DNA from 3 places in the Thermopolyspora flexuosa genome. Region 3 is predicted to be linked to each of the others. Evidence: riboswitches for the same ligand, from Rfam matches in the RefSeq annotation. Region 3 holds a riboswitch; each other region holds the start of a gene.

Region 1 (4,499 bases), on a different contig from region 3:
GGGGAGCACGGTGGCCCCGAGCCGGGCGGCGAGGCCGGCCGCCAGGCCGAGCCGTACCGGGCCGGTCTCGCAGTCGACGACCACGCACGCCGTGCCGTACAGCAGGCGGGCGGCGCGGTCGGCGGCCTCGCCGTCGGTGGCGCGGCCGTCGGTGACGAGCACGACCAGCGGGCGCCGGGCCGGGTCGCGCAGCCGTTCCACCCGCAGCACCTCGGCCGCCTTGGTCAGGCCCGCGGCGAGCGGGGTACGGCCGCCGGTGGCGAGGGCGCGCAGCCGGGCCGCCCCGGCCTCCACCGACGAGGTCGGCGGCAGCGCCACCTCGGCGGCGGCGCCGCGAAAGGTGACCAGGCCCACCTTGTCCCGCCGCTGGTAGGCGTCGAGCAGCAGGCTCAGCACCGCGGTCTTCACCGCGGTCATCCGCCGGCGCGCGCCCATCGACCCGCTCGCGTCGACCACGAACAGCACGAGGTTGCCCTCCCGGCCCTCCCGCACCACCTCGCGCAGGTCGCCGCGGCGCAGCAGCAGCCCGGGCCCGGTACGGCCACGCCGCCGCTGGTGCGGCGCCGCGGCGAGCAGCGTCGCGGGCACGTGCACGTCCCGGGCCGGGCCGCGCGGCACGCGGGCGCCGATGCCGCGGCCGTACCGGCCCCGGGAGCGCGACCGCCGCCCGGCCGCGCCCGCGCCGATCCCCGGCACGCGCAGCAGCGGCACCCGGTACGGCGCGGCCACCCCGGCCACCCGGCCGCCCGCGGCCGGGCCCGCCGCGCGTGCGGGCTCATCCTCGCCGTGGCCCGGCACCGCGCCGTCCCGCGGCCCGGCCGCCTCCGGGGCCGGGCCACCGCGCGGCGGGGCGCGGTCCGGCGGCGGGCCGGTGGGATCGGGCCGGTCGGGCGGGGACGCGCGGTGCGTGCCCGGCGGCCGGTCGCCCGCCCCGCCGCCGTCGCCGTCCGGCCCGCCGGACGGCCCGCCGCCCGAATCGTCCGGGGGTTCGTCGTCCGGCTCGGTCCGGCGGAGCAGCTCGTCGAGCAGGTCCTCGTCGAGGCCGGGCGCGTCGAACGGGTCGCGCCGCCGCCGGTGCGGCAGCGCCAGCCGGGCGGCCGTGCGCACGTCCGCGGCGGTGACCGTGTCCCGGCCGTGCCAGGCCGCGTGCGCGATCGCCGCGTTCGCGGTCACCAGGTCCGCGCGCAGCCCGTCCACTTCGAACGCCGCGCACACCGCCGCGATCTGCCGCAGCCGGGCGTCCGGCAGCCGCACGTGCGGGACGCGGTCCCGCGCCGCCGCGATCCGCCGGGCGAGGTGCGCCTCCTGCCCGGCCCACCGCGCCGCGAACCCCTCCGGGTCGGCCTCGAACGCGAGCCGCCGCCGCACCACCTCGGCCCGCTCGTCCGGGTCCCGGGAGGCCCGCACCTCGACGGTGAGCCCGAACCGGTCGAGCAGCTGCGGCCGCAGCTCGCCCTCCTCCGGGTTCATCGTGCCGACGAGCAGGAACCGGGCCGCGTGCCGGACCGACACCGAGTCCCGCTCGACGTGGCAGGTGCCGAGCGCGGCGGCGTCGAGCAGCAGGTCCACCAGGTGGTCGTGGAGCAGGTTCACCTCGTCGACGTAGAGCACGCCGCGGTGCGCCGCGGCGAGCAGGCCGGGCTCGAACGCCTTCACGCCCTCGGTGAGCGCCCGCTCCACGTCGAGCGAGCCGACCAGCCGGTCCTCGGAGGCGCCGACCGGCAGCTCGACGAGCGCGGCGGGCCGCCGCACCCGCGGCGCGCCGGGCTCGTGCGGCCCGTCCGGGCAGCCCGGATCCGGCGCGTCCGGGTCGCAGGCGAACCGGCACCCGGCGACCACGTCGACCGGCGGCAGCTGCGCGGCGAGCGCGCGCACGATCGTCGACTTGGCGGTGCCCTTCTCGCCGCGCACGAGCACCCCGCCGACCCGGGGCGAGACCGCGTTGAGCAGGAGCGCGAGCTTGAGGTCGTCGAGCCCGACGACGGCGCTGAACGGAAAGTTGATCATCGAACGCCTTTGCTCGGGGGACATGGGAGCCGGCGGCCGTCGCCGTCCGCGCCGGGGGCCCGGCGCGCCGCGCCGGCGGAGACCGGGGACCGGGCGGGCCGCGGCGCGGCCGGGAGCACACGGCGTCCGCGCGGTGGCCGCACGGGGCACGCGCCGGGGCGCGGCACGCGGTCTACCCGGCCGGGGCGACCGCCGCCCGCCGGGTGGCGCGCTCGGTGAGCAGGCCGAACAGCACGCCGAGCGCCGACCAGAACACCAGCTGCGTGCCGAGCGAGGCGAGCCGGAAGTCCCACAGCAACGTGGCCGGGAAGCCCTCGGGCACCTCGTCGACCGGCGGCAGCAGCAGCCACGCGGCGACCACCGGCACGAGGAAGGCGGTCACCGCGGCCGTCCAGCGCCGCCACGGATCGGGCCCGGCCCGGCGGGCCGTGCCCACCGCGACCGCGGTCGCGGCGAGCCCGACCAGCACCATCACCAGGTACAGCAGGGTGCGCTCGTCGATCGTGTCCGGATCGCCCACGGCGGGTGGGTTCGCCGGGTACTTCACGAACGGGACGAGGACGATCGCGAGGAACGCGGTCCCGGCCGCGACGATCGCGAGCAGGCCGTCGTTGCGCGGCCCGACGCGCCCCCGCAGCCCCGCGTACACCAGCGCGAAGATCCCGCCCACGGCGAGCCCGTAGAGCCCGGTGGCGAGGAACAGGCCGGCCTGCTGCACCGGCCGGCTCACCACGACTCCGGCACCGTGCGAGTGACCCGCCGCTCCGCCGTGGTCGTGACCGTGATCGTGACCGTGTGCCGTCGCGCCCTCCCCGGCCGCGGCGCCCGCCTCCTCCAGCACGATCGCGCGCTCCACGTGCGGCTCGCCGGCGAGGAAGGCGAACGCGCCCGCGAGGATCCCGGCCAGCAGGCCCACGAGCAGGCCCCTGGCCACCAGGGTGCGGATCGTCATGGGGTGCCCTCAGTGGCAGGGCACGCCGAGCAGGTGCCGGCCGTCGTGCATCAGCTCGTGCAGGAGCAGGCCCGCCCGGGAGACCGCTCCGTTGTCCATCAGCACCAGGTAGGCGAGGAGCAGCAGAACGGGGACGGCGAGCAGCCAGGGCCGCAGCCGTGCCAGGGGATAGGACGAGGGAACAGACGAGGGAATGGACGACGGAGCGGACAGATCGCTCACAAGTGCCTCCTTCTGGGATAACGCGCCCATACGGTGAGGTCCCACGACGGTTCAAGCGACCTGGCTCCCGGGATCGACGTCCCGGATACAGTGGCGCGTCCGCACCGGCCTCTCACCGGATTTCCCTTGAACCGCCGCGAACTCCCTCGAAACGTACCGTGGCCCGCAATCCCCGTCAACGTACGGCCCGGCCGTACCCGCGGGCGGGCACCCGCCGCCGGACCCGGTCATGGACCGGTCAGGGCCAGGTCAGACCGGCATGGGGGCGCGGCGACGCGGGCAGTGGTGCCCTCGGGCACGACACCGAGACGTGGCCGTGAGGGGAGGACCGGTGAGCGGTGCGAGGGACGGAAAGGGCCGCCGGGAGCCGCGCGAGCGGTCCCGGCCCGCGGACCCGGAGCCGGGCCCCGGGCACGTGAGCGCCGACGTGGAGTGGGTGGCCTCGGACGAGGACGATCCGGACGCCGGGTCCGGCCGGACCGACGCCGACGACGGCGGCTACCTGCCCGGGGAGGGCACCGGCCGCCCCTACTAGCGGGATGGCTGTCGCGACGGACAGTCACAAACCGCGCACGGTGCGGCGGCATGTCACCCGCCCGGCAGGTGTGAAGCGGCAGGTCTCGGGCATGCCGATGCCGGTTCGTCCTCGTCCGCCGCGGGCCCGATGCGGCCCGGCGCGCCGGTCGTCGCCGCCCGATCCCGGCGGCCCGCCGTACCTGCACGTCACAGACCTGGAGGCAGCGTGAGCGAGACCCGAATCGGCATACCGGACTACCCGTTCGCCAACCCGGCCCCGCTGGTGCCGCCGGAGGAGTGGGCCGAGCTGCGGCGGACCTGCCCGATCAGCAGGGTCCGGCTGCCCAGCGGGGACGAGGCGGTGCTGCTCACCCGCTACCGGGACGTCAAGCAGCTGCTGCTGGACCCGCGCTTCACCCGCACGCTGACGGCCGAGGACGCGGCGCGGATCAACGCCGAGGGCACGCTGTTCAGCATGCGCGACGCCGAGATCACTGGACCGTTCCACGCCGAGTGGCGGCGGCTGGTGGGCCGGGCGTTCACCGCCAAGCGGGTCGCCGAGCTGCGGCCCCGGCTGGAGGCGATGGCCGGGCACCTCATCGACGAGATGGTGCGCCAGGGCCCGCCCGCCGACCTGTGCGCGAAGCTCGCCTTCCCGCTCCCGGTGTGGGCGATCTGCGCCCTGCTCGGCGTGCCGGACGCCGACCGGGACCGGTTCCGGTACTGGTCCGACACGATGCTCAGCCTCACCCGGTACTCCCGGGCCGAGATCGACGCGGCCCAGGACGAGTTCACCGCATAC
Region 2 (4,499 bases), on a different contig from region 3:
TGCTCTACCTGTGCCGGGAGCTCGACGGGCGGCGCATGTGCGGCCGCATCCCGGCCGTGGCGCGGATGACGGACCGGCTCACCCTCGGCTACCGGGAGGCGGTGGCCCGCCGCGACTCCCTGCTCACCCGCGCGGGCGAACGCCTCCGCGGCCACGAGTTCCACCGCACCGTCGTGGACCGCGTGCCCGACCCGCTGCTGCGCTGGGACGGCGGCACGGACGGCTTCGGCGACGCCCGCCTCACCGCCACCTACCTGCATCTCCACTGGGCCGGAGCACCGATCCTGGCGCACCGGCTGGTCTCCGCCGCCGGCCGCCGCCGGCCTGCCGGGCGGGCTCGCCACCTCTCCTGACGGCCGCACGACGAGAGACCCGCTGCTTCCTCGCCGGCCGGGCGCGCGGCCCGTGCCGTACGGAGACGGCCGCACCGGCGGGGCGGCGACGCCCGCGCCGCCGCCGCCCGGCGTCACCCGCACCGGCCGGCCCCTCGGATCACCGACCGGAAACGAAACGGATTCACTTACCGGAAAGACGGCGTCAAAGGTCCATTTCGCCAGCAACGTGATCCAATGCTCGATACCATCTCCAGCACTGCCGTGTCAGGTGCCACCGGGCAGGCCGGCATGGAGCCGCACGGCTCGAAGGCCTGCGAGACCTGACCGCATCGGTGTCGGTGACGCAGGAAGTGCCGCATGCGCGGCACACGTCGAATCCCCGGTGCCCGCATGCCGGGGAGCCATCCCAGGTGACCTTGCGACACGAAAGACCTACCCGTGATCAAGAAGCTGCGGCCCAAGGACTACAACGACGCCTTCTACGTGGGGCACTTCTTCCGCAGCGGTGTCCCGGTCGTCATGGACGTCTCACACCTCCCTGACGACGAGGCCAGGCCACTCGTGGACTTCTGCGCCGGGCTGGTGTACGGGCGGGGCGGCGACATGGAACGGCTCGAGCGGAAGGTGTTCCTGCTCCAGCCACCGGCGAAACCGCGGATCGCCGCCGCGCACATCCCGGACCTCGCCCACATCGCGGACTGACGCAGATGCCGCCTGCCGCCTCCGGCCTCCGCACCGGCCACCGGCACACCGCCGCACGCGCGGCGCACCGATTAGCGACCGCTCCGACAAGGACGTTTCATCCGGCCCGCCGGTGAACGCGGCCGAGCGCCCTCCCCCGCCGCCGACGCGTGCCGTACGGCACGGGCGCGGCTCACTCACGTTCGCAGGCGATGGCGTTGACGGCCGCGGCGGTGATCGCGCTCCCGCCGCGGCGGCCGTGCACCACCAGGTGGTCGAGGCCGCTCCGGGTGAGCGCGAGCTTCGACTCGGCCGCGCCGACGAAGCCGACCGGGATGCCGAGCACCGCAGCCGGACGGCCCGCCCCCTCGGCCACCAGCTCGAGCAGGCGGAACAGCGCGGTCGGCGCGTTGCCGATCGCCACCACCGAGCCCTCCAGCCGGTCCCGCCACAGCTCCAGCGCGGCGGCGCTGCGGGTCGTGCCGAGGCGCTCGGCGAGCTCGGGTACCCGCGGGTCGTTGAGCGTGCAGACGACCTCGTTGTCCGCGGGGAGCCGCCGCCGCGTGATCCCGGAGGCGACCATCTCGGCGTCGCACAGCACCGGCGCGCCCGCCCGCAACGCCGCCCGCGCCCGGGTCACCACCTGCGGCGACCAGGCCAGGTCCCGGACGAGGTCGGTCATCCCGCACGCGTGGATCATCCGCACCGCGACCTGGGCCACCTCGGGCGGCAGGCCGTCCAGGTCCGCCTCGGCGCGGATCGTCGCGAACGACCGCCGGTAGATCTCGGCCCCGTCCCGGATGTAGTCGAACGGCGGCCCGGCGAACCCGGTCACGGCCCCTCCTCCCGATAGCCGTCGGCGGTGGCCACCATCTGCCGCACCCGGCCGCGCGGCAGCCCGCAGCGGCGCTCACACCCGGACCAGTGCACCGGCACGGCCGCGGGCGCGCTCTGTGCGCGCACCCACGCGGTCGCGTCCGCGCGCACGTCGGCGAGCGCCCGGGTGCAGCCGGGCAGCCCGGTGCACGCGGTCACCCCCACCCAGGGCGAGCGCGGATCGGTGACGAGCCCGGCCGCCGCCAGGCCGTGCCGTACCCGCTCGGGGTCGGCCACGTCCCGGACCACGACCGTGCGCCACGGCGTGAACCGCACCTCGGCGGCGAGACCGGCGATCGCGTGCGCCTGCTCGGGGGTGAGCCGCGCCAGCGGCACGAGGGCCTGTACGGCGAGCCCGCCCGACGGCTGGGCGACCACGCCGGGCTCACGCGGCTGCGGCGGGGCGGGCCGTACCTCCCCGGCGGCCCCGCCGAGCGCGGCGGCGATCCGCGCCGGGCCGTCGGCGAGCTCGGCGATCCGCCACTCGGTGGTGCGCAGCCGCAGGAACGCCTCGGCCGCGTCGAGCATGGCCGCCACGGCCCGCTCCGGCGGCACGCCGATCCCGGCGTCCCGCCCGGCGAGCAGCAGGCGGCCCTCGGCGTACGTGACGTCCGCCTCCAGCCCCAGGTCCCCGATCGAGAACAGGAACCGCCCGGGCAGCCGCGCCAGCCCGGGGCGCGCGCACAGCTCACGGTCGAGCGCGTCGACCAGGTCCCGGTCGCCGAACGGCGAGGCCACGATGTTGCGCACCCGCTCGTGCGTGGTCGACGGCAGCAGCCCCGCGGCGGCGATGCGCGCGGCGAACGCCTCGGCCGCCGGCACCGCGTCCGGCCCCGGGGCTGTCCCGGCCAGGCCGCGGACCTGCACGTTCCCGCGCGAGGTGAGCTCGATGACGCCGTTGCCGAGGGTGGCCGCGCAGTCGGCGAGCACCCGCAGCCGGTCGGCCCGGATCACGCCGCCGGGCAGCCGGACCCGGGCGAGCGGCCCGTCGGCGGCCTCGTGCACCTGCAGCGCCCCCGGACAGGCGTCGGGGCGGGTTCGTCTGGGAGCGTCGGGCTTCGGCACGGGATGGATGGTACGCCGGATCTTGCCGTCGTAGGCTGAGGGCCAGGCGACGGTACGGAGGAAGCCGGTGCGAATCCGGCGCGGTCCCGCCACTGTCACCGGGGAGCGAACCCCAGCTACGGCCACTGCCCGTCCGGGTGGGAAGGCCGGGGCGAGCGTCGATCCGGGAGCCAGGAGACTCCGGCCGTCGTGACACCCGCGACACGGGGGCGAGGACCCCGAGGGAGGTTTTTCGGCGTGCCCGTCGTTCTGCTGCTGTCCACGTCGGACACCGATCTGCTCAGCGCCCGCGCGAGCGGCAAGCCCTACCGGCTCGGCAACCCCGCACGGCTCTCCGTCGACGACCTGCCCGATCTGGTGGACGGCACCGACCTCGTGGTGGTGCGCCTGCTCGGCGGGCGGCGGGCCTGGGAGGACGGGCTCGACGCGCTGCTCGCCGGGCCGCGCCCGGTGGTGGTGCTCGGCGGCGAACAGGTGCCCGACGCGGAGCTGATGGAGCTGTCCACGGTCAGCGGCGGGGTGTGCGCCGAGGCGCACGCGTACCTCGCCCACGGCGGGCCGGCCAACCTCGCCGAGCTGCACGCGTTCCTGTGCGACACGGTCCTGCTCACCGGGTACGGCTTCGCGCCCCCGCGGCCCACCCCCGCCTGGGGCGTGCTCGAGCGCGAGACCCGCGGGGGCGGCGACGGGCCGGTGGTCGGCGTGCTCTACTACCGGGCCCACCACGTGGCCGGGAACACCGCGTTCGTCGAGGCGCTGTGCCGGGCGATCGAGGACGCGGGCGGCCGCCCGCTGCCGGTGTACTGCTCGTCGCTGCGGGCCGCCGAGCCCGCGCTGATCGAGACGCTGCGCGCGGCCGACGTGCTCGTGGCCACCGTGCTCGCGGCGGGCGGCACCCGGCCCGCGCTGGCGGGCGCGGGCGGCGACGACGAGGCCTGGGACGTGGGCGCGCTCGCCGGGCTCGACGTGCCGATCCTGCAGGCGCTCTGCCTCACCACGAGCCGCCGCGCCTGGGCGGAGAGCGACGACGGCCTCTCCCCGCTCGACGCCGCCTCGCAGGTGGCGATCCCCGAGTTCGACGGGCGGATCATCACGGTGCCGTTCTCGTTCAAGGAGTTCGACGCCGACGGCCTGCCCGGCTACGTGGCCGACCCGGAGCGCGCCGCCCGGGTCGCCGGCATCGCGGTACGGCACGGCCGGCTCCGCCGTACCCCACCCGCCGAGCGGCGGATCGTGGTCATGCTGTCGGCGTACCCGACCAAGCACGCCCGGCTCGGCAACGCGGTCGGCCTCGACACCCCGGCGAGCACGGTACGGCTGCTCGCCCGGCTCGCCGAGGCGGGCTACGACCTCGGAGAGGGCTTCCCCGGCGTGGCCGGGCAGGACGGGGACGCGCTCATGCACGCCCTGATCGCCGCGGGCGGCCAGGACCCCGACTGGCTCACCGAGGAGCACCTCGCGGGCAACCCGGTGCGGATCTCCGGCGCGGCCTACGCCCGCTGGTTCGCCACCCTCCCCGCCGACCTGCGCGACGCGGTCGAG
Region 3 (4,499 bases):
CCGGTGCGTCCGCCGACGAGCTGCGCGGCGGCCTGATCGCGCTCGGCCTGCTGCTTCCGCTGCTCGCCGTCACGCCGTGGCTGGAGTCCTACCTCGCCCACGTGGCCGCCTTCCGCGTCCTGGCCGACGTGCGCGGCCAGGTCTACGCCGCCTTCGACCGCCTCGCCCCCGGCTACCTGCTGCAGCGCCGCTCCGGCGACCTCGGCTCCGCCGCCATCGCGGACGTGGAGCAGCTTGAGCTGTGGTTCGCGCACACGCTGAGCCCGCTGGTGAGCGCGGCGACCGTGCCCGTCGCGGCCCTCACCGCGCTCGCCGTCTTCCACCCGGCCCTGGCGCTCGCGCTCGCGCCCGCGCTCGTCGCGCTCGCCCTCGTCCCCGCCTGGCTGCGCCGCCGGGCCCAGGCCCAGGGCGCCGAACTGCGCGCCCGGCTCGGCGAGCTCAACGCCGAGGCGGTCGACACGATCCAGGGGCTGCGGGAGCTGATCACCTCCGGCGCGGGGGAGCGGCAGCTCGACCGGCTCGCCGTACAGGATGGGCGCCTGCTGGAGGCGAAGCTCGCGCACGCCCGCCGCTCCGGCCTGGAACACGCCGTCACCAACGCGCTCACCACGATCGGCCTGCTCGCCGTCCTGCTCACCGCCGCCCTGCTGGTCACCTCCGGCGGCCTGGCGGCCACGTTCTTCCCCGTCGCCGTCGTCCTCGCCGCGACCACGTTCGCGCCCGTCGTCGCCGTCACCGACGTCGCCCGCGACGTCAACCTCGTGCTCGCCGCCGCCGAGCGCATCATGACGATCCTCACCACCCCGCCGCCGGTCACCGACCGCGTCACCACGCCGCCGCCCGGCCCGATCGAGCCCCGCGTCAACTTCACGAATGTGCGCTTCCGGTACGGCCCGGCGCTGCCCGACGCGGTCACCGACATCACCTTCGACATCGCCCCCGGCGAGACCGTCGCCCTGGTCGGCCACTCCGGCGCCGGCAAGTCCACCTGCGCCAGCCTGCTCATGCGCCTGTGGGACGTGGACGCCGGCTCGATCACCATCGGCGGCCACGACATCCGCGACTTCCCCCAGGACGACCTGCGCCGCCTCATCACCCTGGTCCCGCAGGACGTCCACCTCTTCGACATCCCGCTGATCGAGAACATCCGCCTCGGCCGCCCCGAGGCCACCCGGGACGAGGTCATCGCCGCCGCCCGCGCCGCCCAGGCCGACGAGTTCATCCGCGGCCTGCCCGACGGCTACGACACGCTCCCCGGCGAGCTGGGCGCCCGCCTCTCCGGCGGCCAGCGCCAGCGCATCGCCATCGCCCGCGCCATCCTCAAGGACGCCCCGATCCTCATCATGGACGAGGCCGTCTCCAACCTCGACACCGAGAGCGAGCAGGAGGTCGCCGCCGCGATGGCGAGCGTCCGCCGCGACCGCACCACGCTGATCATCGCCCACCGGCTGTCGACCATCCTCACCGCCGACCGCATCGTGGTCCTGGAGAACGGCCGCGTCGCCGGCATCGGCACCCACCAGGAGCTGATCGAACGCCCCGGCCCCTACACCAGGCTGATGGCCGCCCAGCTCACCGGCTCCGGAAGGGCGTGGCCGCCCGACGCCTGACCGCGGGCTTGCGGTACACCAGAGGGCGACATCACGACATGTAGGTGCGTGACGGTGTCAGAGGCACAAGATATAGTGGCCCGCGTAGCCGGTTCGGCCGGGCATCCAGTCCGGCCGGGGTAACAGGGAACCCGGTGCGAGTCCGGGACTGCCCCGCAGCGGTGAGCGGGAACGACCGTCGTCGAGCACACTGGGCCCGTCGTGGCCTGGGAAGTGACGGCCAGTAGGTGACCGGAGTGATCCGGTCGTGCCCGCGAGTCCGAAGACCTGCCGGCTATGCCGTGCCCGCCGAGCCGAGACGGGTGCGGCGGTCCGAGGCCGCGCGGGACGGCCGACGGCTGCGACGGCATCATGCGTTCGCGCGCGGTGGCGTCCCGGCCTGTCCGCGTCCGCGTGGCCTTCCGTGGCGGGAGACACGAGGAGAGCGAACAGGTGACGATTACGCGACCCCTGGCGGCGGGCGGGCCCACCACCGGTGAGCCGGAGCGGCGGCGCGTGCGCGGGCACGACGGCGCGCTCGGGTACGTCGAGGTCCACACGGTCGTCAAGACGGTCGAGCGATGGACCGGCGATCTGGACGACGTCGACCCGCTGCGGGTGGCGACGAAGACGATCAACGGCCTGTACGACGGCGCCACCGCCGACGAGCTGGACCGGCTGACCATCCAGACCGCCGCCGACCTGATCGGCGAGGAGCCGCAGTACTCGCGGCTCGCCGCCCGGCTGCTGGCGGACCGCATCGACCGGGAGGTCCGCGGCCAGGGCATCACCTCGTTCAGCGAGGCGATCCGGACCGGCCACGCCGAGGGCCTCATCGGCGACGCCACCGCGGCGTTCGTCGCGGGCGTCGCGCGGGAGCTGGACGACGCCGTGGACCCGGCGGGGGATCTGCGCTTCGAGTACTTCGGGCTGCGCACCGTCTACGACCGGTACCTGCTCCGGCACCCGACATCCCGGCTGGTGATCGAGACACCGCAGTACTGGCTGCTGCGGGTCGCCTGCGGCCTGTCGCGCACCCCGGCCGAGGCGATCGAGTTCTACCGGCTCATGTCGAGCCTGGCGTACCTGCCCAGCTCGCCGACGTTGTTCAACTCCGGCACCGCGCATCCGCAGATGTCCTCGTGCTTCCTGGTCGACTCGCCGCGCGACGAGCTCGACTCCATCTACGAGCGGTACGCGCAGGTGGCGAAGCTGTCCAAGTTCGCCGGCGGCATCGGCATCGCCTGGTCGCGGGTCCGGTCGCGCGGCGCGCTGATCCGCGGCACCAACGGCAGGTCGAACGGCATCGTGCCGTGGCTGCGCACCCTCGACGCCAGCGTCGCCGCGGTCAACCAGGGCGGCCGGCGCAAGGGCGCCGCCTGCGTCTACCTGGAGCCGTGGCATCCCGACATCGAGGAGTTCCTGGAGCTGCGCGACAACACCGGCGAGGACGCCCGCCGTACCCACAACCTCAACCTCGCCAACTGGATCCCGGACGAGTTCATGCGCCGGGTCGAGGCCGACGAGATGTGGTCGCTGTTCGACCCGTCCGAGGTGCCCGAGCTCGTCGACCTGTACGGCGAGGCGTTCGACGCCGCCTACCGCGCCGCCGAGCGGGACGGCCGGTACGTGCGGCAGGTGCGGGCCCGCGACCTGTACGGGCGGATGATGCGCACGCTGGCGCAGACCGGCAACGGGTGGATGACCTTCAAGGACACCGCGAACCGGCGGTGCAACCAGACCGGGCGCCCGGGCAACGTGGTGCACCTGTCCAATCTGTGCACCGAGATCATCGAGGTGAGCTCCGACGCGGAGACCGCGGTGTGCAACCTCGGCTCGGTGAACCTCGCCGCCCACCTCGGCGGCGACGACATCGACTGGCCGCGCCTGCGGGAGACCGTGCGCACCGCGACGGTGTTCCTGGACCGGGTGATCGACCTCAACCACTACCCGACCCCGCAGGCGGCCGCGTCGAACGCGCGCTGGCGTCCGGTGGGGCTCGGCGTGATGGGCCTGCAGGACGTGTTCTTCGCGTTGCGCCTGCCGTTCGACTCGGCGGCGGCGAGGGAGCTGTCCACCCGGATCGCGGAGGAGATCTACCTCACCGCCCTGGAGACCTCCGCGGACCTCGCCGAACGGTACGGCCCGCACTCCGCCTTCCCCGAGACCCGGGCCGCCCAGGGCCTGCTCCAGCCCGACCTGTGGGGGGTCACGCCCACCCAGACCGCCCGGTGGGCGGCGGTGCGCGAGCGCATCGCCCGGCACGGGCTGCGGAACTCGCTGCTGGTCGCGATCGCGCCGACCGCGACCATCGCCTCGATCGCCGGCTGCTACGAGTGCGTCGAGCCGCAGGTGTCGAACCTGTTCAAGCGGGAGACCCTGTCCGGCGAGTTCCTGCAGATCAACACCGCGCTCGTGCGCGAGCTCAAGGCGCGCGGGCTGTGGACGGAGAGCATCCGGGCCGAGATCAAACGGGCCGACGGATCCGTCCAGCACATCGCCGCCCTCCCCGCCGACCTGCGCGAACTGTTCCGCACCGCGTGGGAGCTGCCGCAGCGCGCGCTGATCGACCTCGCCGCCGCCCGCGGCCCCTACGTGGACCAGTCCCAGTCGCTCAACCTGTTCATGGCGGCGCCGACCATCGGCAAGCTCTCGTCGATGTACCTGTACGCGTGGAAGGCGGGCCTGAAGACCACCTACTACCTGCGGTCCCGCCCGGCGACCCGGATCCAGCAGGCGACCGTCGCCCCCGCCGAGACGGCGCGCACGCCGGCCGCGGACGTGTCGTGCTCACTGGAGAACCCCGAGATCTGCGACGCCTGCCAGTGAAATCCGGCCTCGGCACGGCCACCACCGCCCCCAAGGAGACACGAACGATGCTGCTCGATCCCGGTATGAACCTGACCCTGC

What was found. Region 3 has a riboswitch for cobalamin ahead of FHX40_RS24295 (ribonucleoside-diphosphate reductase subunit alpha). Riboswitches for the same ligand answer to the same signal wherever they lie in the genome.
Region 1: linked by a shared signal. The riboswitch ahead of FHX40_RS21665 (CbtB domain-containing protein) and the one ahead of FHX40_RS24295 (ribonucleoside-diphosphate reductase subunit alpha) in region 3 are both predicted to bind cobalamin.
Region 2: linked by a shared signal. The riboswitch ahead of cobN (cobaltochelatase subunit CobN) and the one ahead of FHX40_RS24295 (ribonucleoside-diphosphate reductase subunit alpha) in region 3 are both predicted to bind cobalamin.

The regions. Positions count from the first base shown of each region.
Region 1 is NZ_VFPQ01000001.1:5,052,284-5,056,782, reverse strand. Features, by position in the region: gene FHX40_RS21675 (putative cobaltochelatase) at 1-2,007, opposite strand, end outside; gene FHX40_RS21670 (CbtA family protein) at 2,180-2,959, opposite strand; gene FHX40_RS21665 (CbtB domain-containing protein) at 2,969-3,181, opposite strand; adenosylcobalamin (AdoCbl) riboswitch at 3,185-3,333, opposite strand; gene FHX40_RS21660 (hypothetical protein) at 3,513-3,716, shown strand; gene FHX40_RS21655 (cytochrome P450) at 3,924-4,499, shown strand, end outside.
Region 2 is NZ_VFPQ01000001.1:5,058,518-5,063,016, forward strand. Features, by position in the region: gene FHX40_RS21685 (cobyrinic acid a,c-diamide synthase CobB) at 1-353, shown strand, start outside; gene FHX40_RS21690 (cell division protein SepF) at 774-1,037, shown strand; gene FHX40_RS21695 (precorrin-8X methylmutase) at 1,210-1,851, opposite strand; gene FHX40_RS21700 (precorrin-3B synthase) at 1,848-2,957, opposite strand; cobalamin riboswitch at 3,016-3,137, shown strand; gene cobN (cobaltochelatase subunit CobN) at 3,195-4,499, shown strand, end outside.
Region 3 is NZ_VFPQ01000002.1:420,107-424,605, forward strand. Features, by position in the region: gene cydC (thiol reductant ABC exporter subunit CydC) at 1-1,610, shown strand, start outside; cobalamin riboswitch at 1,683-1,899, shown strand; gene FHX40_RS24295 (ribonucleoside-diphosphate reductase subunit alpha) at 2,043-4,418, shown strand; gene FHX40_RS24300 (ribonucleotide-diphosphate reductase subunit beta) at 4,466-4,499, shown strand, end outside.